DNA from 2 places in the Arthrobacter sp. UYCu511 genome. Region 1 is predicted to be linked to the other one. Evidence: predicted binding sites of a transcription regulator. Region 1 holds the regulator's gene; the other holds the start of a gene.
The links. Region 1 encodes Rex, which represses fermentation and respiration genes when NADH is low (regulators of the CRP and FNR family bind a similar motif). Its sites were predicted from a motif close to CTTGTGAANNNNTTCACAAG; they were not measured.
Positions count from the first base shown of each region.

Region 1 (10,401 bases):
CATCAGTGAGGTGTAGGCGCCGTCGGTGGGGATGGTGATGACCGGGCCCTGGAAGGCCACATTTCCTTCGCCGTCCTTGACGGTGACAACGGGTGCATAACCGTTACCCACCAGGTAAAGGTTGGTACCACCCACAGCAACCGGCTCGTTGACTTTCAACGTCTTGGTCTTGGCTTCGGCGCCGGGACCGTCCTTGACACTCAAGGTTGCGGTGAAGTCGAGGGGCTGGCCATAGTGCGCCTCTGTTGAGCGGTCGTACTTGACCACCAGCCGGTCCAGTGTTGCCGAGTAGGGGCTCAACCGGCCCTCACCAAAGTTGGCTCCAGGAGTGAAAGTGTCGTACCCGGTGAGGGTATTGACAAACGTTTCTCCCTCCACCAGCACGCGTTGGCCGCTGTAGCCAAACAGACCGCTGAACGCGATGGCGGCCAGCACACCGATCATGGCTGTATGGAAGATTAGGTTGCCGACTTCCTTCATGAACCCGATTTCGGCACCCACTGAGGGCCGGTCCGTGTCTAAGTCACGCACGTCAACACGGTAACGGCGGGCTTTCAGTACGGCCGCAGCATCCCTGACAGCAGTTTCGGCGTCAATGCCGCTGCCGGCCGGGATGGTGACAGTGCCGTATTCTGCCAGGCGGGAAAGCCGCTTGGGGGTGCGCGGCGGCGCCGAGCGCATAGCCTTCCAATGGATTTTGGCGCGCGGCAGCACACAGCCAATCAAAGAAGTGAACAGCAGCAGGTAGATGGCCGCGAACCACGGCGAGGAGTACACGTCAAAGAGCCTGAACCAGTCCATGATGGGACCGGAACCGGGGTTGTCCTTCAGGTACTGGGTCACTTCGGCAGGGGCGGAGGGCCGCTGCGGGAAAAGGGATCCAGGCACAGCAGCAACAGCCAGCATCAACAACAAAAACAAGGCTGTGCGCATGCTGGTCAACTGACGCCAAGCCCACCGGAGCATCCCGCCGAAGCCGAGCTGCGGCAGGACCACCTCGCTGGCACCAGCCTGGGGCGCCTTGCCCTTGGGTTCTTTCACCACTGTCTCTTTCATTAGATTGGCAACCTGACTTCATTAGCGAACCAAAGCTGCAGGTCGTTGATCCAGATCCCCCACAAGCCTGACACCATCAAAACACCCAGCAGGATCAGCATGCCCCCGCCAAAATACTGGAGCCCGCGGCGGTGACTGCGGAAAAATGCGAGGGCTCCGAGCCCGCGGCGGGCACCGAGGGCAATGAGCAGGAACGGCAGTCCCAGCCCCAAACAATAAATAAAGGTCAGGAACGCACCCTTGGCCGCGTTGGGACCGTCGGAGAAGGCGAGCAATTGCACGGCACTGAAGGTGGGGCCAATGCATGGTGCCCAGCCCAATCCAAAGGTTACGCCCAAAATGGGTGCGCCCCACAAGCCGGCCGGCGGCTTGGCATGAATTTTCGCTTCGCTTTGGAACCAGCTCATCCCACCAAGGAACACCACACCCATGAGAATCACCACCACGCCCAGCACCTGGGTGACCCAGGCGGCGTCGGGCCCCATGAGCCAGGCACCCAGCTGACCGAAAACGGCCCCAATAAGCACAAACACCACGGAGAAGCCGAGCACGAATAACCCAATCCCGGCAAACATGCGGCCGCGGCGCTGGTTTTCAAGATCGGCACCTGTCAATCCGCTGACGTAGCCCAGATACCCGGGAACAAGCGGCAGCACGCACGGCGAGAGGAAGGAGACAAGGCCAGCCAACAGCGCCACCGGCATGGCCAGCAGCATGGAGCCGCTCAGAATTGTCTCGGCAAATGGATTGTTCATGAAGGAGGTTGGCCGCTATTTTTCCGTCAGCGCACTGCTGATGAGCGCCTTCAAGGTGCCCTTCTCTGCAACACCGAGGATGCGGGCGCAAACGCGGCCCAACTTATCCAACACGAGCGTGGTGGGCACCGCGGCCGGGGGCACATATTTGGTCATGGCCAGCAGCACCCCGCCGTCCTTATCCGCAACGCTGGGGTAACTGAGCCCGAAGTTACGCTCAAAGGCTTCTGCAGCGGCCTTTTCATCACGAACATTGACGCCCAGAAACTCCACATCCTGAGACTTAAAGTCCGTGTAGAGCGCTTGCAGATCAGGGGCTTCAATGCGGCAAGGCCCACAGGCCGCGTACCAAAAGTTAAGGACGGTGACTTTTCCCACAAAATCAGCTGCGTCCACCGTGCCGCCGTCAAACAAGACGCCCTTGAAGGCCACCGGATCCTTGCGGTCCGCGGCCCCGTACTCCGTGACAGAGCCGTCCCCGGCAATGTAGTTCTTGTTATCTCCGGCATTGGCCTGGTCCGCCAGAGGGTCATTTCCCGAGCAAGCGGCCAGAGCCACCGTCAAGGCTGCCCCGCCAGCGGCAAAAAGCGCCCTACGGCTCATCAAAGAAGTCACGACGCGTTTCTTTCATTTCATGGTTAAGCCATGACTGCGCGCAGACATGACATTTTGTTCTACAGTATGTCGAAAAGCTGATGGTCAGCTGTATGCCGCTCAGGCTCCGGGGGTGGTTGCAGCGCCTGGTAGTAATGCGGCAGCGGGCTCGCTGTACACAACATCGACCACATCATCGCCGTCGAACGTCAATGACGTCAGGGAGGCGAGGGTGCACTCCCGATTGCGGGGATCGTGCCACAGACGCTTGCCCTCAGCGCTGCGGCGCGTGGACCAGATGGGGAGCTGATGGCTGACCATGACGGCTTGGGCCCCGTCTCCACCAATTTCAAAAGCACGACGGCGGGCATCGCGTGCCGCCTCCAGCATGCGCTGCGCTTGGGCTGAGTATGCTTCACCCCACGAAGGCTTGAACGGGTTCACGAAGTAAGGCCAGTGCTTTGGCTTGGCCAGCTCCGCTTTACTCATAACGAGCCCCTCGAAGTGGTTCTCGGCCTCAATGATGCGCGGATCAGTCACAATCTCAAGGCCCAACGCTGCTGCCGTGGGCGCCGCCGTTTCCTGGGCTCGCGTCAGAGGCGAGGCCACCAGATAAACCGGTGCACCAGCGCCGTTCTTGGCGGCCGCCGCAAAGTGCTCCGCCACCATGACCGCCATGGCTCGTCCACGCTCAGAGAGGTGAAACTCGGGGAGCCGGCCGTAGAGGACGCCATTGGGGTTAAAAACCTCGCCGTGACGCAAAAGATGCACAGTTACTCGGGACATGTACCCAGTTTCTCAAAGTTGTTGCGGAAGGGGTTAATCCGGAGCCGAATGAATTTCATTCACTCGGGAATATTAGATGCAAACGCATGCTTATAGTCTGTGACCGGCCGCCCCACAGGTGGTTCCATTGCTTAGTCACAACCATTCAAGGAGCAGCACATGTCAGCAACAATCAGTGAATCAACCGGGCTCGCCCAGGGCCTCTGGACTCTTGATAGCTCACACAGCACCGTGGGCTTCATGGTCCGCCATGCCGGCATTTCCAAGGTTCGCGGCCAGTTCACCGAGATGGAAGGCTCCCTGAACCTCGGCCAGACACTGGCCGACGCCTCCGTCACGGCCACCATCACGGCCGCAAGCTTTAGCTCAGGTGACGCCAACCGCGACGCCCACGTCCGCGGCGCCGACTTCTTCGATGTTGATCTCTTCCCCACACTGACATTTGTCTCCACCTCCGTTTCCGGCGATGAAGAAGACTTCGAGATGACGGGGGAACTGACTATTCGGGGCATCTCCAAGACTGTGAGTTTCAAGGGCGAGTTCGGCGGCGTGGCTGTTGACGCTTTCAGCGCCACCCGCGCGGGGTTCGAAGCCAAGACCGTGATCAGCCGCAAGGAATTCGGCCTGACCTGGAACGCTGCCCTGGAAGCAGGTGGCGTGCTGGTCTCTGACAAAGTCACGATTTCCCTCGAAGTTGCCTTCGTCAAGGCTGGATAGCACCGCCTCGCAGCTGGATGCAACTGAAGCATCTGGAGCAACCTACTTTCTGGAGGTTCTCCTGCCGGTCCGAGATTTTTCGGGCCGGCATTTTGCTGCCCTCCCCATGCGCGGATACTCCCCGAGGGGTGTCAGGTGGATTCTGCTCCCCGGCTCCCCTCGCTCTTGGGATGGGCGGGGATTTGCCGGCAAAATTTCTCTCCAATAGTTGCCACGCAGCAGGTCGCGTAGGGTTTATATGAGACCCGCAGCGGCCCTCTCCATCTCTGGCCGCGATGGGCCTGCCAGCTGGTCAGTGGTTGTACCCCCAACTGATCAGTGCCTGAACCCATTGAGCCCACACATATTGGGCCCGAACCCTTTGAGAGAGCAATCCCATGAGCACCCCCGGTGAAGAGCCTCAAGAGCAAACCCCGCCAGCCCCTAGCAGCCCGCCCATCCCTGGCAGCTACGGCGAAATCTCCCCTGGTGTTCCCCGTTACGGCCAATATGCGCCCGCTGGGTGGGAACTTCCTCAGGAGGTGAAGGACGCACAAGCCGGCGCAAATCTGCCGCCCGCGTTGGCCTATCCGGGCCCGCCGGTCAGCCAATCAGGCATAGCCAGTCCCGGGGGCGCACAGCTGGCACCTCCGGCCCGGGTCAGGATGGCTTGCAGGCTCATTGTTACAGCCGGAATTATGCAGGCACTCTCCGTCCTCGTCCTCTTGGTGGTGCTGCTGGTACCAGCGGCCAAGGCACCTGTTCTCGATGTCCTCCAAGAGACTCTCGCGGCCTCCCCTGAGCTGGCCGCCGTCTACTCAGATGCGGCACTTCTGGACACTATTTTGTTCCTCGGCTTCGTGTTGAGTATCGTCATGACGGCGTCGTACTTCTTGTTGGCTCGCGCCATTCGCAAAGGGTCCAACGGTGCGCGCACCACTGCCTTGGTGCTGGCTCTGTTCTCGCTGTTGCTTCTGGGACAGCTCAATCCGGTGGCAATTGTTCAGATTGTGCTGGGCCTTGTTGCGGTGTTCTTGCTGTACCGATCCCCCGCCAAGGAGTTCTTCCTCGCCCACAAAGCCCGCAAGGGCCTGTAGCGGCACTGCTTAGACGCCCGGTAAGTCCTCGTCCAGGTGTGCGCCCTGGAGCCGCTGCGCATGATAGGCAAGAATTTGCAGCTCTGTAGCCATATCCACTTTGCGCAAGTTCACGTTGCCGGGAACGCTCAGGGCTACGGGGGCAAAACTGAGGATGCTGCGCACGCCAGCGGCCACCACTCTGTCACAGACAGACTGTGCAACGGCCGCTGGCAGCGCCAACACCACCATGTTGGCCCGTGTGGAGCTCACAACTTTTTCGAGGTTTCCCACATCACTGACACGTAGCCAGCCAATTTCTGTGCCTACCAGCATCTCGTCGGCATCAAGTAGGGCAACTACGTCAAAGCCACGTGATTCGAACCCGGCATAGCGGGCCAGAGCGCGGCCCAAGTTACCGGCACCCACAATGGCAACACGCCATTCATGGGTCAGGCCAAGTGCTTGGGCAATTTTGCGGCTCAAGTTGGCCACTTCGTAGCCCACGCCGCGGATTCCGTAGGAGCCCAGATAGGACAGGTCCTTGCGGACGTTGGCGGATCCCACACCAGCAGACTCGGCCAAGGCTTCCGAGGAGACACTTTCGGCACCTTCGGCCAGCAACGCGTTGAGTGTGCGCAAGTAGAGGGTCAACCTGGACACAGTGGCAGCAGGCAGCTGCCTGGCCGGCTCTGCTACAGGCTCCTCCACGGGCTGCGCTGGGTTCACATCACTACTCCACATTCTCAAAATAAGGCCGCCCGTAGATACTGAACATGCGTCCGCAACGTCGGTGCTGGCCTGCAATAACTCTATGACTTCGCTGGGTCAGAGCCAAAAGCCACGGCCTGGTCGCCTCGAAGCGGCAGCGGACGCGGCGGCCCGCGCCCGGCAGCAGGGCCTCAGGAGTTCCCAGTGAGCGCTTGGCTAAGGATGTTACCCAGGCGGATCGGGTCAATGTGCCAAAAGTCGCGCTGGATCCCGTTAACAAGAACAACCGGGATCTCCTCGCCATAGCGTTCCGTCAGTTCGGGATGGTCATCGAGGCTGACCTCGGTCCAGTGCAACTGCAATTGCGTGGCAATGGTATCCACCACCTCACGTGCGTTCTCACACAAATGGCACCCCGACCGTGTCACAAGTTGTAGGAGTGGCACTTTGGGCAGCTCAGGCGTTGCAGCGGGGTTATTGAGAATAGATTCCATAACTACAACGGTACTCAACGTAAAGCCACCGGAGGGCTCTGGACCCGTAGGCCCAGCACCATGGGCGCTGTCCGTGCGTGAAATATATGATTTTGCCCAGAGTTAACCCCTGCAGGTAGTGGCGTGGCAGGCGGCACCTCGAAGCATTGACTAGACTCATTCCATGCCCGACGTGACTTCCAACAGTGCCGAGGCCCCCTCGACTGCTGCAGTGCACCAAGGCGAGGCAGCCTTTTTTGACGTGGACAATACCCTCATGAAGGGCGCCAGTCTGTTCCATGTAGCCCGCAAGATGTATCAGAAGCGGGCATTTACCCTGCAGGACGTTGCCGGCTTCGCGTGGAAGCAGGCAAAGTTCATCCTGCGCGGGGAAAATATGAACGATGTCCACTCCGTTCAGGATTCTGCACAAAAACTAGCCGCTGGCATCAGCACCGAATTCATCCGCCAACTTGGCGAAGAGGTCTATGACGAGATGATCGTCTCCAAGATCTGGCCCGGAACCAAAGCGCTGACCCAGGAACATTTGAAGTCCGGGCGTCAAGTGTGGCTGGTTACCGCCACCCCCGTGGAAGTAGCCGGCGTCATTGCCTCCCGGCTGAACCTGACGGGTGCCCTGGGCACGGTCGCGGAGATAGCGGACGGCGTCTACACGGGTCACCTCGTGGGCGAGATCCTGCACGGACCGGCCAAGGGCCGCGCCATTGAGGAACTTGCGGTTCGCGAAGATCTGGATCTGACGCGCTGCTGGGCTTATAGCGATTCTTACAATGACATCCCGCTGCTGACTACCGTGGGCAATCCTGTGGCCATCAATCCCGACGCAAAGCTTCGCAAGCACGCCAAGGAGAACAACTGGCCCATTTATGACTACCGCTCGGGGCGCCGTGCAGCCACGCTGGGGCTCAAGGCAGCCACCGGAGCCGGAGTTGTCTATGGCCTCTGGAAGGGCATCTCGATGATGCGCAAGCGCTAATCCCTCCACCACTCCCACTATTTGGGGCCTAGAGCATGAAAAAGCACCCGCCCACCACAAGGGTGAACGGGTGCTTTTTTGATAAAGAAGAAGATTTACTTCTTATTGCGACGCTGGTGACGCGTCTTGCGAAGCTGCTTGCGGTGCTTCTTCTTGGACATCCGCTTGCGGCGCTTCTTAACTACTGAACCCATGAAAGTTCCTCACAAACTGCATAGAACAACCTCGAATGAGGCCGTAAACGATTGGTCGACCGATCGCAGGAATCGGTCAAAGCCGAAAATGGATCTTTCCTAGGGTACCGCCTTTACCCTGTATGCGCCGAACCGGGGTTTCCATGAGTCCCTGTGCCATCGACCACTGCGGAGCGCAAATAACTTTCGACGGCGCTTGCCGGGACCCGATAGGAGCGCCCAAAACGCACTGCTGGCAGCTCTCCTGCGTGCACCATCCGGTACACAGTCGTCTTTGACACGCGCATGAGCTCGGCAACTTCTTGCACCGTAAGGAAATTCACATCTTGAAGATTTGACTCCTGCATCATGGCTGTTGGGTCCATTTCACTGAGGTTTTAGCCGTCCAGAACGCGGGTTCAAGCGCGCTCTAAAGGCTAACTCTAGGTGCTGTTGGGGCCAATGTGAATGGGGCGGATGTTATCTACCTGTCTTGGCACGACGGCGCTTGGCCCACCAACGGTCGATGATGAAAATGCCAAGAATCCAGCCGCCCTGCCACCAATGAATCAACAAGATTGATTGCTGTGCGCAAGAGAAACCGAATCATTTCCGCCACCACCCCATTCTGGTTGCGCCCCGGTTTCAGCGCCCGTTGAACGCTCCGCTGCTTCGTACGCTATCAGCGCACCTCCAGCCTAACAATATGGCTCTCCAGTACATGGTTTAGAGATGCTTGGTTTAGAGATGCTTAGCGGCGTCTCCATGCCCCCAGCGATGCCTCAGAACACGAAACCGCCGCCCCAAGCCCTGCTTTGACCTACACCTGGTTGCTGGTGCGCCGCACACGTGAGGCTTGCGCCAGCTTGGTCAAGACATCGGCCGTGACGTCCCAGTCCATGCAGGCGTCCGTGACACTTTGACCGTATGTCAGCTCCGCCTCGCCAGCGGCAACCTGCTCAACATTGAGATTCTGGGCGCCGCCCACCAAAAAACTTTCAAGCATGACACCGGCAATGGTGTGCGCCGAGGAGTCGCCTGTTTCCAGCTGGGCCCCAATTTCCAGCGCCACTTCTGCTTGACGGTGGTGGCTCTTGCCGGAGTTGGCATGGCTGGCATCCACGATCAGGCGCGGGTTCACCCCGGACCCGGCAGCCTTGGCGGAGGCCGCCGCCACCTCTGCGGCCTTGTAGTTGGGGCCCTTGCGCCCGCCACGCAGGATCACGTGCGTGTCCTGGTTGCCGGCCGTGCTGACAAGAGAAGCGCGCCCGTCGCCATCAATTCCCAAGAAGGACTGTGCCGCACTGGCTGCGTTGCAGGCGTCAAGGGCAACCTGCAGGTCGCCATCGGTGCCGTTTTTGAAGCCAATCGGCATAGATAGGCCAGAGCTGAGCTGGCGGTGGATCTGGCTTTCAGTGGTACGGGCACCAATGGCACCCCAGGAGATCAAATCTGCCGTGTACTGAGGGCTGATGGGCTCAAGGAATTCGGTGCCGGTAGGCAGCCCCAGCGCGGCCACGTTCAGCAGAAACTCGCGCGCCAACTCCAGCCCCTTCGCCACATCATGACTGCCGTCCAGGGCGGGATCATTGATCAGGCCTTTCCAACCCACAGTGGTGCGGGGCTTTTCGAAGTAGGCGCGCATGACAATCAAGAGGTCCGCTTCGTGTTCCTTGGCGGTTTCAGCCAGCCGTGCCGCGTATTCCAAACCGGCCTTGGTGTCATGGATGGAGCACGGGCCTACTACCACCAGGAGCCTGTCATCAAGCCCGCCCATGATGGCGCGGACCTGGTCACGGCCACGTTCGACGACGTTGCTTGTGTGGGCATCGAGCGGCAGCTTTGCGCTCAGTTGCGCAGGTGAGGGAAGTGCCGTGAATTGGCTGACACGCAGATTTGCTGTGATGGCTGGGGCTGAGTTTGTGGTGGATTCTGCGGCTGCTGTGATGCTCATGTGAGAGGGTTCCTTTTGCGGGCTGGCAGCGAGCCCCTTTTCAGAAACCCGCCTGGAAATGGCGAAGGACAGAGAAAGATTCTCTGTCCTGTTGGCTCTGAAGGTGATGGATGCGTGTCAGTTAGACGCGGGCTCCTCCAGAGCCAACGAAAAATACGCATACCAACGGTTTGTCATGTCCACACCATATGCCGAAAATTCTTCACCCCGCAAATCGGTCGCGTCACATGTGGACTCTTGAACTGAGCTGCGGCCAGCACCCTAACGCAACGGGTTGAAGTGGCGCATGCTGGCTGGCGGGGTATTGGACGTCAACTCCGCAGCCACCATTTTGCCCGTGAGCGGGCCCAGCGCGATTCCCCACATGCCATGCCCGCCAGCCACGTGCACGCGTGGGGAGCGGGTGGCACCCACCAGCGGGAAACCGTCGGTGGTGCAGGGCCGGGACCCCACCCATTCCTCGGCCCGGTCATCCCAGTTAATACCGGTAAACATGGGTGAGGCTGCGTCCACAATGGCCTTGATACGCCGGGCATCCAAGGGTGCATCAGCGTTCCGGAACTCCATCATCCCCGCCACGCGCAATCTGTTCCCCAAGGGCGTGCAGGCAACACGTTGGGCTGGGAAGTAAATGGGGTGGGTGGGTATGGCCTCCGGGACCACGGTGAAACTGTAGCCGCGGCCTGCCTGCACTACCCGTTTGACGCCAAACTTGCGTGCGAGCGTCCCCAACCAGGCACCCGTGGCGAGGACAACGGCGTCGGCAATCAGGGAACGCCCTGCCGAACCAATCACCTCAACACCGCTGCCGGTGTCCCTGACATCGAGCACTGTGAAGGCCGTGGTCACAGTGGCGCCACGGGCTATCACAGCTTCGGCGAGGGAAGCCATGAAGTTCGGCGGGTCAATGAAGCGCTGGTCACGGATGGCAATGCCGGCCGCAACTCCGGCACCCAGGGCTGGTTCCAGATGGCGGATTTCCTCCCCACTCATGAGAGTGAAGTCCACGTGACCACCCGTTTCACGGATCACATGAAATTCCTTAACCAGGGCATCACGGTCCTTCAGCGAGGCGAAGCCGGTCAGGAAGGGGTCGGCCAGATGCGTGGGCTCAGCGAGCGCCGGGGTGC
Region 1 covers NZ_JBEPPB010000002.1:225,034-235,434, forward strand. The annotation lists gene resB (cytochrome c biogenesis protein ResB) at 1-1,056, opposite strand, end outside; gene ABIB48_RS04335 (cytochrome c biogenesis CcdA family protein) at 1,056-1,811, opposite strand; gene ABIB48_RS04340 (TlpA family protein disulfide reductase) at 1,827-2,414, opposite strand; gene ABIB48_RS04345 (histidine phosphatase family protein) at 2,526-3,191, opposite strand; gene ABIB48_RS04350 (YceI family protein) at 3,351-3,908, shown strand; gene ABIB48_RS04355 (hypothetical protein) at 4,286-4,984, shown strand; gene ABIB48_RS04360 (redox-sensing transcriptional repressor Rex) at 4,994-5,707, opposite strand; gene ABIB48_RS04365 (glutaredoxin family protein) at 5,866-6,168, opposite strand; gene ABIB48_RS04370 (HAD family hydrolase) at 6,332-7,144, shown strand; gene ABIB48_RS04375 (30S ribosomal protein bS22) at 7,240-7,338, opposite strand; gene ABIB48_RS04380 (helix-turn-helix domain-containing protein) at 7,452-7,688, opposite strand; gene ABIB48_RS04385 (3-deoxy-7-phosphoheptulonate synthase) at 8,138-9,271, opposite strand; gene ABIB48_RS04390 (NAD(P)/FAD-dependent oxidoreductase) at 9,533-10,401, opposite strand, start outside.

Region 2 (10,401 bases), on a different contig from region 1:
CCCAGATGGCGTTCTCGGTGTTGGCCACAATTTCCTTGGCCTTCTCCACTGCCCCACGCATGCCCTCAGAACCCGGGGTCAGAATAATTTCAGCACCATAGGCGCGCAGCATGACACGGCGTTCGGTGGACATGGTCTCCGGCATGGTCAAGATGACCTTGTAACCGCGGGCGGCACCCACCATGGCCAAGGCGATGCCTGTGTTACCGGAGGTGCCTTCAACAATGGTTCCACCAGGCTTGAGTTCACCGGAGGCTTCGGCGGCATCAACAATGGCCACGCCAATCCGGTCCTTGACGCTGTTAGCCGGGTTGTAGAACTCCAACTTCACAGCGACGGTGGCGTTCAGGCCTTCAGTCAGGTGGTTCAGGCGCACCAAAGGGGTGCCGCCAACCAGCTGTGTGACATTGTCATAGATACGTGCCATGGGTGGTCCTTCGTCGTTCTAATGGGTGTTGGCAGCGGGAGTTCACGCAAGGGAACTTCATACTGTGCTTTGTGGCCAGCGTAGTCAGTACCAAGACGTGGTTCTAGGCGGTCAGCCACTTCGCGTAATGTTTTCTAACTTTCGCAATTTTTGGGTTGATAATGACCCGGCAGTAGCCCACCTCGGGACGCTGCGCATAGAAATCCTGGTGATAATTCTCTGCCTCATAGATGGTCCCTAGCCTGGTGACTTCCGTGACTATGGGGTCTTTCCACAGCGGCTGATTGCGCACAATTGCTGCACGGAATTCCGCTTCTTCACTCTCATCACGGTAGAACATGGAAGAGCGGTACTGGGTGCCGGTGTCATAACCCTGACGGTTCAAAGTAGTGGGATCGTGCTGAACAAAAAACATGTCCAAAATGGTCTCAGAAGGGATGATGTTCTCGTCAAAAGTGACTTGAACAATTTCTGCGTGACCTGTCATGCCCGTGCAAATTTGATCATAACTGGGGTTGGGTAGAGCGCCGCCGGTATAACCGGACACTACCGATTGAACGCCCCGGGTCATCTGATACACGGCGTCGAGGCACCAAAAGCAACCACCGCCCAATACAAAAGTCTTCATGTTCATTTATAAGTCATTTCTGAGCCGGATGATTCCCAACCCTCACAAAGTGTGCTCGGCACCTGCCGCCCGCAAGTAAGGTAGGAACATGAGCGAGGAACCAACTTTCCCCCCGTCAGAGCCCGGATCTGGCGAAGTTGCCCGGATGGGCGATACCCCGGAGCTGTCCGAGGATGCTAGCGATATGGCTGAAGCCGATGTGTTGGACAGCCAACAAAACGGCATCGCGGAAGAATCACCGGAGCATGACGGGGCCGGCAACGCTGAGGACACAGCGCACGATGCCCCTGAGCCCCCCGTCCTCTCTGATGTTCTGCTCGCTGCGGAAGAACTCTGGCCAGAATCTCTCGCCGAAGAATGGGACCGTGTGGGCTTGGTAGTGGGCCGCCCCGAAGCCGAGGTGGACAGGATCATGTTTGCCGTGGACCCTACCTTGGAAGTGATTGAGGAAGCCCTAGAGTGGGGCGCCCAATTACTGATCACCCACCACCCGCTGCTGTTGAAAGGGGTCAACTCTGTGGCCGCCACAACAGGGAAAGGGAGGGCCATCCACCGGCTCATTGAGGGTGGCTGCGCTCTCCTGACGGTTCACACCAATGGCGACAGCGCCGTTGGCGGTGTCTCAGACGTCTTGGCGGACATCTTAAAACTCGGTGACGTGCAGCCACTCATGCCAGCCGTCAACGGACTCGTGGAAGAAGGCATTGGGCGCGTAGGTTTCTTGCCAGCTCCGGAAAAACTTGGTGACCTGGCCGCAAAGGTGTTCCTCACCCTGCCCGCCGTAGCCGGGGGAGTGCGGGTCTCTGGTGAACGGGATGCTCTAGTGCGCAAGGTAGCTGTATGTGGCGGAGCTGGTGACTCTCTCTTTGACGCCGTACGGGCAAGCGACGCCGATGTGTTTATCACGGCAGACCTCCGCCACCACCCAGCCTCCGAAGCCCGCGAGGCGCGACTGGACGGGCGGCCCTACCTCATTGATCTTTCACACTTTGCCAGCGAATGGCTGTGGCTACCCAACGCCATGGTGGCTCTAGGAAACGTGCTTGCCGATCAGGGATTTGCCGCAGAATTGGCATTGAGCCAGACCAACACGGACCCGTGGGACTTTATTCTGACTCCCGGGAACTAGGCTTGTTCTAAGAACTATTTTCATCACGTGATGAAGCAGGAGGAGTTACATGGCTAAGGCAGCACCGGCCGAGCAAATGCGTTTGCTGGACATTGCGGTATTGGACGGAAAATTGCGCGGACTTGATGTCCAGGCAAAGGCGTTGAAGGAAGATCCCAGGCTGCCAGATCTGCATGCCGGGGTCACCGTGGCGAAGAGCGATCTGGTTGTCCTTGACACGGCTGTCAGCGATTGCCACCGGGCCTTGACCAAGGCAGAGGACGATGTTGCCGCCGTCGTAGCGCGGATTGAACGTGATGAGGCCAAGCTCAATAGTGGCACGGGGCTCTCTAAAGATCTCATGGCACTGCAGAGTGAAATTGAATCACTGACCAAGCGCCGTAGTGACCTTGAAGATACAGAACTTGAAGCCATGGAGGCGTTCGAGGCGGCAACATCTGACCAGGCTGCCCAGCAAGGGCTCGTAGCGCAGATGCAGTCAGTGCTGGATGAGGTCCTTGATGAGGTGCGGAGCAAGTTGGTCGGGTTGAAGCTTGAGCGCGATGCCACGCTAGGCGAGCGCACCGAACTGACGGCCACCTTCGATCCGGCACTGCTGGCCATCTACGACCGTTCGCTGGCTAAATATGGGGTGGGTGCGGCACGGCTCTTCCACGGCAAGTCAGAAGGTTCGGGCATGCAGCTTAGCGCCGGTGACTTGGTAGATATTAAAAAAGCTCCGGCTGACACCATTGTCTTCTGCCCGGACTCCGGCGCCATTTTGGTCCGCTCGGAGGAGTGGGGCTAAACCGCTCCCTGATCTCATTCCTCGAATGAGCCCCTTACGTGGGCCGCATTCGAGGAATGAAAAGTAAAAAGCTGGTGATCAGTCCGTCAGAATGATGTTCAGCGCGTGCGCCTTGCGAGCCGTTCCTGGGACCAGCTCCACAACCCACCGTTCCGCAGCAACGTGTGCCAGCTGGGCGGGTGTTTCGGGGGTTTTGCCTCGGCGGGTGAGCAAGTGCCTAGCCAGTTCCCCTCGAGTATGTTTGGCGAAGTGGGAGACAACCTTGCGGGCGCCGTCGCGCTCGGTGAAAACATTCACGGCCACAGTGCGTTCCGGGTCAGGCACCCAGGCAGCCGCGTAACTACTGGAGCGGCAATCCACCAGAAGGTGGCCCTCCGCATGCTCCGCCAGCACCTGCGCCAGTTGCGGTTTCCAGAAACTGGCCAGCTTTCCCAGTCCGGGCAGGCCCACCGACATGGAGAGCCGGTACGCGGGAATGCTGTCGGCGAATCCCACTGCACCCCATAGCCCGGATATAACCACGACGGCGGCATCGGCCTTGCGCTTCTGCATTGCCGTCATGCTGTTGTAGCCAAGGGCATCGAAGAGCACGCCCGTGTAAATACTGTGGGCGGGGGCTGCCGGCTCTTGGTCCAGGCGGGTGTTGCGGTGCACTTCATGCCCCAAGGAGGCACCCACACCCAATTGATTGAGGGCATCATCCTGGCCGGAGACTAAAGCCAAAGCGGTGGACACGGCCTGCCTTGCCGTGGTGAGTGAGGGGAAACTCAAGGTGGCCAGATCAACAGGGGATCCGGAATCGGCGGGGGTCTTGCCTTCAGAAGGCGGCAACAGAATCAGCACCCTAGGAGCTTATCGCCTCAAAGCTGCGCCGCTTTCAAGCGCACCGCATTCCAAAGTGCTGCTAAGGCACGTGCTTGGAGGACAGACAGCGGAATTAACTCTACGTTCGGCAGGAGAAGTAGGGGCGAGTAGCGGCCAGCTGACCAGGTACTAGACCGGTCTAGTGAAGTGGTTCACGTAACTCGCGGGTAAACACGGAGCGCTGTCACACTGGGAGCAGGCTTAAACCAAGGGTGTTTTGGGCCAGGAAAGGTAGTTTGACGTGACGATCAACCAGGCTCCGACACACACGGATGCCGCATTACAAACCTGGATCCAACGCGAGAGCATGGCCGAGGCCATGATTCCGCTGATCGGACGCCTGTACCGTGAGAACAATGTCATTGCTAATGTTCACGGGCGCTCACTGATCAACAAGTCCCCCTATGACATCCTCAAGGCCCACCGCTTTGCCCGGCACATTGACAACTGCGAACTGCCCCTAGAGCAGACGCTGCCCCTCATTGAAATCCTGGACAAGCTCCAGCTGGGTCCGTCATCCCTGGATGTTGCCCGCCTCAACGCTGCTTTCAAGGCCTCCGGCGAGGCTGATCTGGAAACGTTCCTGCGCACTGAGTTGGCCTCTATTGTTGGCCGCCGCGGCGAAGACGGACGCACCAGCACCGATGTGGTGTTGTACGGTTTTGGCCGGATTGGGCGCCTGCTGGCCCGCATCCTCATCGAACACAACGGCGGTGGCCACGGCTTGCGTCTGCGTGCCATTGTGGTCCGCAAGGGTGGCGAGACAGACCTGGCCAAGCGGGCCAGCCTGCTGCGCCGCGACTCCGTGCATGGCCCCTTCGACGGCACCATCACCATAGACACCGAAAATAACATCATCCAGGCCAATGGCACATCCATCCAGGTGATTTACTCGGATAGCCCCTCAACCATTGACTACACCGCGTTTGGTATTACGAACGCGATCATTGTGGATAACACGGGCCGCTGGCGCGATGAAGAAGGCCTGTCCCAACACCTGTTGTCCAAGGGTGCTGCCCGCGTCCTGCTGACAGCCCCGGGCAAGGGCGCCCTGAAGAACATTGTGTACGGTATCAACCACCACATGATCGAGGCCGGGGACAAGATTGTCACCGCTGCCTCCTGCACCACTAACGCCATCACGCCCGTGCTGAAGGTCCTCAACGACAAATACGGGATTGTGCACGGACATGTGGAGACGGTGCACTCGTTCACCAATGATCAGAACCTCACGGATAACTTCCACAAGGGTGACCGCCGCGGCCGTTCCGCCGCCCTGAACATGGTCATTGCCGAGACCGGTGCTGCCAAGGCCGTGGCCAAGGCGTTGCCCGAGTTGGAAGGCAAACTGACGGGCAACTCCATCCGCGTACCAACCCCCAACGTGTCCATGGCTATTTTGAACCTGACACTGGAAAACGGGACCACCAAGGATGAGGTCAACGCGTTTTTGCGGGACATGTCACTGAACTCTGACTTCCGTAAACAGATCGATTACATTGATTCACCCGAGGTGGTCTCCTCGGACTTCGTGGGCTACCGGCGCGCAGGGATTGTTGACGGCCTGGCAACCATCAGCACCGATAAAAACCTTGTCCTCTACGTCTGGTATGACAACGAGTTTGGCTACAGCTGCCAGGTAGTGCGTGTCATGGAGGAAATGGCCGGCGTGCACCCCCTCCAATTCCCGGCGCTCGAGTCAAGCGCCGCATTGATCAGCTAGGTACCCAAGGTGCGTACCGGCGTCGTGCTTAAACGTACGACGCCGCTACGCACCTTTGTGCACCCGGCCCTGTACACTTAGTAGCTGGATAGGGCAGTTGGGCAACCGCGCGTCACGTAAGTGGCTCGAGGAACGTCCGGGCTCCGCAGAACGGGGTGGTGGGTAACGCCCACTCGGGGTAACCCGCAGGAAAGTGCCACAGAAAGTAGACCGCCGGCACGGTTCGCAAGGACTGTTGCCGGTAAGGGTGAAACGGTGGTGTAAGAGACCACCAGTTCCCCAGGTGACTGGGGAAGCTCGGTAAACCCCACCCGGAGCAAGGCCAGACAGGGCATGATTGAGGGCTGTTCGCCCGAGTGCCTGGGTAGGCTGCTAGAGGGCGTCGGCAACGGCGTCCGTAGATGGATGGTTGCCTCTTCGCCGCAGGTAACTGCGGCGGACGACAAAACCCGGCGTACAGACTGCCCTATCCACTTTTTACATTTTTATGGTGCGTTTTGCCCGTTTTTTCAGGGGGAAACGTGCCATATTTATTTGGTTTGCGGGCACCGTCGGTGCATGCTCAGAGGTCTGGCCCCAACACCGCGGGCAGACTGGGCAAATACGGAATCTGGGCGAGATAGAAAACTGCCCAACAACCAGTGCGTACCGCACTACATCTTCTTCACTCCATCCGCATCTCCTACTGAACAGATCCTCGACGCAGAAGGGAAGCGCTGGCTAAGAAGAGGTGCGGGCATGAAAAAGGCCGGCCGCTTGAGGCGACCGGCCCAACTCTCGATTACTTGTTTAGCGCGTTACGCCGTACCCAACCAACCGCAGCCGTAACCACGAACAATACAACGCCAATAATGGCCAGCCACAATAGCCCCTTGACTACAAAGCCCAGGACAGCAAGGACTAGCCAGATGATAAGAAGAACAGCAATGATTTGTACCATTCATCAAATCTACGCTACCCACTTTGCTGAGTAAAATTCGGCACCATGATCACAGCCATAGAAATCCGGGCGGCACTTCTGAGGAGAATAATTGATGTGTAGTTGTTCGGGTTGCGGCAGCCACGCACGTTTCTTTGGATCGTGGTCCTACCCAAGGGCTCCCGGTGGGCGCTCTTCCTGTGGACAACCCCGCTGTGGACAACCCCGGGCGCGCTGGCAGCCAAACTCCTAGACTTAAGGCAACTGGTCAAAGGGGTTTTTATGGCACGGCATGCACGCCTGCTGCCGCGGCGCACACAGCTCCGGGGCCGGCAGCGCCTGGACACCCTGCACCCGGAGCCCCGAGCTCCCGCGCGCACCATGGCGGTGTTTGTGATCATTGTGCTGGCGCTGCTGACTGGGTGGCTGCACAGCTCCGGGAGGTGGCCCTTTGAGCCGGATCCGGGACCGCCACCGGCCGTTGCCACCCCGCCGGCTGCCTTGGGGCAACCCGTGCTGGTGGTGGGCTCTGCCTCCGCGCTGGCAATTCTTCAAACGCTGCCGGTCAAAGGTAAGGCGGCACGCAACGATTATGACCGCAGTGCCTTTGGAGAGGCGTGGATGGACGCGGACTCCAATGGCTGCGATACCCGCAACGACATCCTGCGCAGGGATATGACGGCTGTGAAATTCACGGCCGGGTCCCGGTGTCTTGTCGCATCGGGAACGCTCGCCGAGCATTACACCGGTAAGGAGGTTGCCTTCAAACGGGGCAAAGACACCAGCGGTGCGGTGCAGATCGATCATGTGGTGGCCCTCGGTAATGCCTGGCAGACAGGGGCCCAGGTGCTGACCACTGTCCAGCGCCAAAGCCTGGCCAATGATCCGTTGAACCTCCTTGCAGCAGACGGGCCCGCCAATCAAGAGAAGTCAGATGGCGATGCGGCCGCTTGGCTCCCACCAGATAAGAAGTTCCGTTGCCACTATGTGGCCCGCCAAATTTCTGTGAAGGCCGCCTACCGGTTGTGGGTCACCCCGGCAGAGAAGGCCGCCATGAAACGGGTGTTAGGGCTGTGCCCGAAACAACAAAGCCTGCCCTCCGGCTATCTCCCCTGAAGGGAAAATACCGGAAGGGCAGACTTTGTCTGCGGGCTGGCCAGACTACTTTTGCATCGAGGTGCCGATTTCACTCAACGGCAGATCCGGATGGTTCTTTTCCACGCGGCGCATGGCCCAAATATCGTTGAACAGAGCCAGGAACTCTCCGTCACTACGCTCGAGGACCTCAGCGCCATGAACGTTGGCCAAAACGGCCGTTGCATCAGCCGTGGTCAATCTGGCCAAGGAGTAGGGGAGTCGTTCTAAACGCATGGGCGCGTTGAAGTCGTGGTGCATGCGGTCCTCAACCACCTCAAATTGCATGGGGCCCACGGCGGCGAGCACAGGTGCCTGGTCGCCGCGCAGGTCAGAGCGCAGCACCTGGATGACGCCTTCGTGCTCGAGCTGCTCAATGCCACGGCGGAACTGCTTGTACTTACTGGGGTCCTTGGAGCGTGCCACCTGGAAGTGTTCAGGCGCGAACAGCGGGATGGCCGGGTACTCCACGGATTCTTCCACGAACAAGGAGTCGCCCACGCGTAAGGATGAGGCGTTGACCAAACCCACCACGTCACCCGGGAATGCGGTGTCAATGACTTCGCGTTCGCGGCCAAACACCTGCTGGGCGTACTTGGTGGCGAAGGACTTGCCCGTGCGTGATTGAGTGACCACCATTCCGCGCTCAAACATGCCCGAGCAAACCCGCACAAAGGCCACATGATCGCGGTGGGCCTGGTTCATACCGGCCTGGACCTTGAAGACGAAGCCGGAGAAGGGAGCGTCAACGGGGCGCTCGGTGCCTTCTATATCCGCACGGGGCGTGGCAGGAGGGGCAAAGTCCACCAGGGTGTCCAAGATCTGCTTCACACCGAAGTTCAAGGCGGCAGAGGAGAACAGCAGGGGAGTGGCCTTGCCCGCGTAGAAAGCGTCCAAGTCCAACGGGTTGGCCTCATCCACCACCAGGGAGGCCTCGTCGGTGGAATCCGTCCAGGCATCGCCTTCGGAGATGGCGGCCTGTTCCGGGGTGAGGTATTCAGTCAGCGCAATCTGGGCACCGGAACTATTGCGGGCAAACTTCGCGAACTCATTGCGGCGGATGTCCCACACTCCGCGGAAGTCTCCGGCAATGCCAATGGCCCACGTCAACGGCATAGGGGTCAGGCCCGTGCGCTCGGTGATCTCATCCATGAGTTCCAACGGATCAAGACCCGGACGGTCCCATTTGTTGATGACAGTGATGATGGGAAGGTTGCGCTGGCGGCACACTTCAAAGAGTTTCATGGTCTGGGTTTCCAGGCCCTTACCGGCGTCTACCAGCATGACGGCACAGTCCACGGCGGCCAGCACCCGGTAAGTGTCTTCGGAGAAGTCGGCGTGGCCGGGGGTGTCCAGCAAGTTGATGACAGTATCTCGGTAGGAGAACTGCAGCGCCGCAGAACTGATGGAAATACCGCGGTCCTTCTCCATCTGCTGCCAGTCAGAGATGGTGTCCCTGCGGTTGGATTTGCCGTTTGTAGCACCGGCAGTACCAATCACCTTTGCGTGCAAGGCCAACGCCTCGGTCAGCGTGGATTTTCCGGCATCGGGGTGTGAGATGACGGCGAAGGTTCGCCGACGCTCCGCCTGGCCGGAAATTTCGGTGGCGAGGGCGGGGGACTGAGCCGGAGAGGACACGAGACTACTTTCTAGCGGTAAAGACTTAGTTTATGCATGGGCAGGGCGCAACTATCAAGTTTAGCGCAGGGTGCAGGTGGGCGTTTCCGTGTGCTCCATCACTCGCGGCAGGGAAGAGATAGATATCCAAAACCCAGCTGCCAAGTACCTCCGGCATCGATCCGGTTCAAGACGGTCTGTTGCAACGCCGTGGTGCGGGGCAGTGCCCCCAGATTGTCCATGCTGCGGGTGCGGAAGGTGAAGTACACGGCGTCCGTGGGTTCGTTGCGCGGCTCACCATAGGGGGTGAAGAGTCCCGCGAAGGCAGCAATGTTGGACGCCGGGTCCAGATGTGTGCTCAGGTACGGGTCCAGAAGCCATGATTCACAATTGCCGGTGCGTACGGGCTTCTCCGGAAAATACTCGGCAAAGAATGCTGCTGCCAAGGCCAGGCTTTCCTGGACGGCCGCGGTACCCAGACCGCCGCCTTCGGGGATATGGATGCCCAGAATCCATTCCTCGGCTTCCACGCCTGGGATGCTGGCCACAGGTTGGTGGATCAGGTATTGCAACCGGCCCAGCTGGTAAATGCGGCCGGAGAAAACGTGATTGAGCCACTTGTAAGTATCCATACCGAAGCGGTTGTGGACGCGGCGGTTGATGAGCATATTGCGGCCAAAGTCTGCCAAGGTGGCATTGGAGACTGCCTCGGGGATGTTCTTGGCCCTGTGCCACTGAAGGAGTTCGGGGGAGAAGCGCAGCATGGCGCTGAGCCAGTCGAACTCGGTCACGGGGGCTTCGGCGGTGCTAAGTTCCGGGACGGAATCATCGGAACTGCCCAGCCGGGACCTCAGGTGGGCCAAGACTTTTTCAACGGCGGGAGTTGCCGGCCCTTCGAGTAGCGCAATAGATTCCGCACGGTCTTCGGGAGCAATGCCCAGGACGTCCAGGGTCTGTTCAGGGTTCAAGGCGGTGCGAGAGGTCATGGAACCAGTTTAGCGAATCAGTGGCTGCTGGTGATCCGGCGGTTATGCGCCTTGCCACGGTGCTGGCGGTGCGTATGGCGAAAGTGACACAACTTGTGCAACGCCCGTGGAGTTCAGCGTGGCACCAGTGCGTCAGTGGCGCCACGTTAGCCCCTGACGGGGCGCATACGGAAAGTCTGTGCGGAGG
Region 2 covers NZ_JBEPPB010000017.1:7,974-18,374, forward strand. The annotation lists gene cysK (cysteine synthase A) at 1-427, opposite strand, end outside; gene msrA (peptide-methionine (S)-S-oxide reductase MsrA) at 531-1,055, opposite strand; gene ABIB48_RS17290 (Nif3-like dinuclear metal center hexameric protein) at 1,144-2,184, shown strand; gene ABIB48_RS17295 (zinc ribbon domain-containing protein) at 2,234-2,971, shown strand; gene ABIB48_RS17300 (YaaA family protein) at 3,050-3,814, opposite strand; gene ABIB48_RS17305 (glyceraldehyde-3-phosphate dehydrogenase) at 4,077-5,558, shown strand; RNA gene rnpB (RNase P RNA component class A) at 5,648-6,031, shown strand; gene ABIB48_RS17315 (hypothetical protein) at 6,340-6,498, opposite strand; gene ABIB48_RS17320 (HNH endonuclease family protein) at 6,760-7,593, shown strand; gene ABIB48_RS17325 (peptide chain release factor 3) at 7,639-9,249, opposite strand; gene ABIB48_RS17330 (acyltransferase domain-containing protein) at 9,348-10,214, opposite strand.
Region 2: a site for Rex is predicted at 3,975-3,994, ahead of ABIB48_RS17305 (glyceraldehyde-3-phosphate dehydrogenase). Genes of this name have one in related genera too.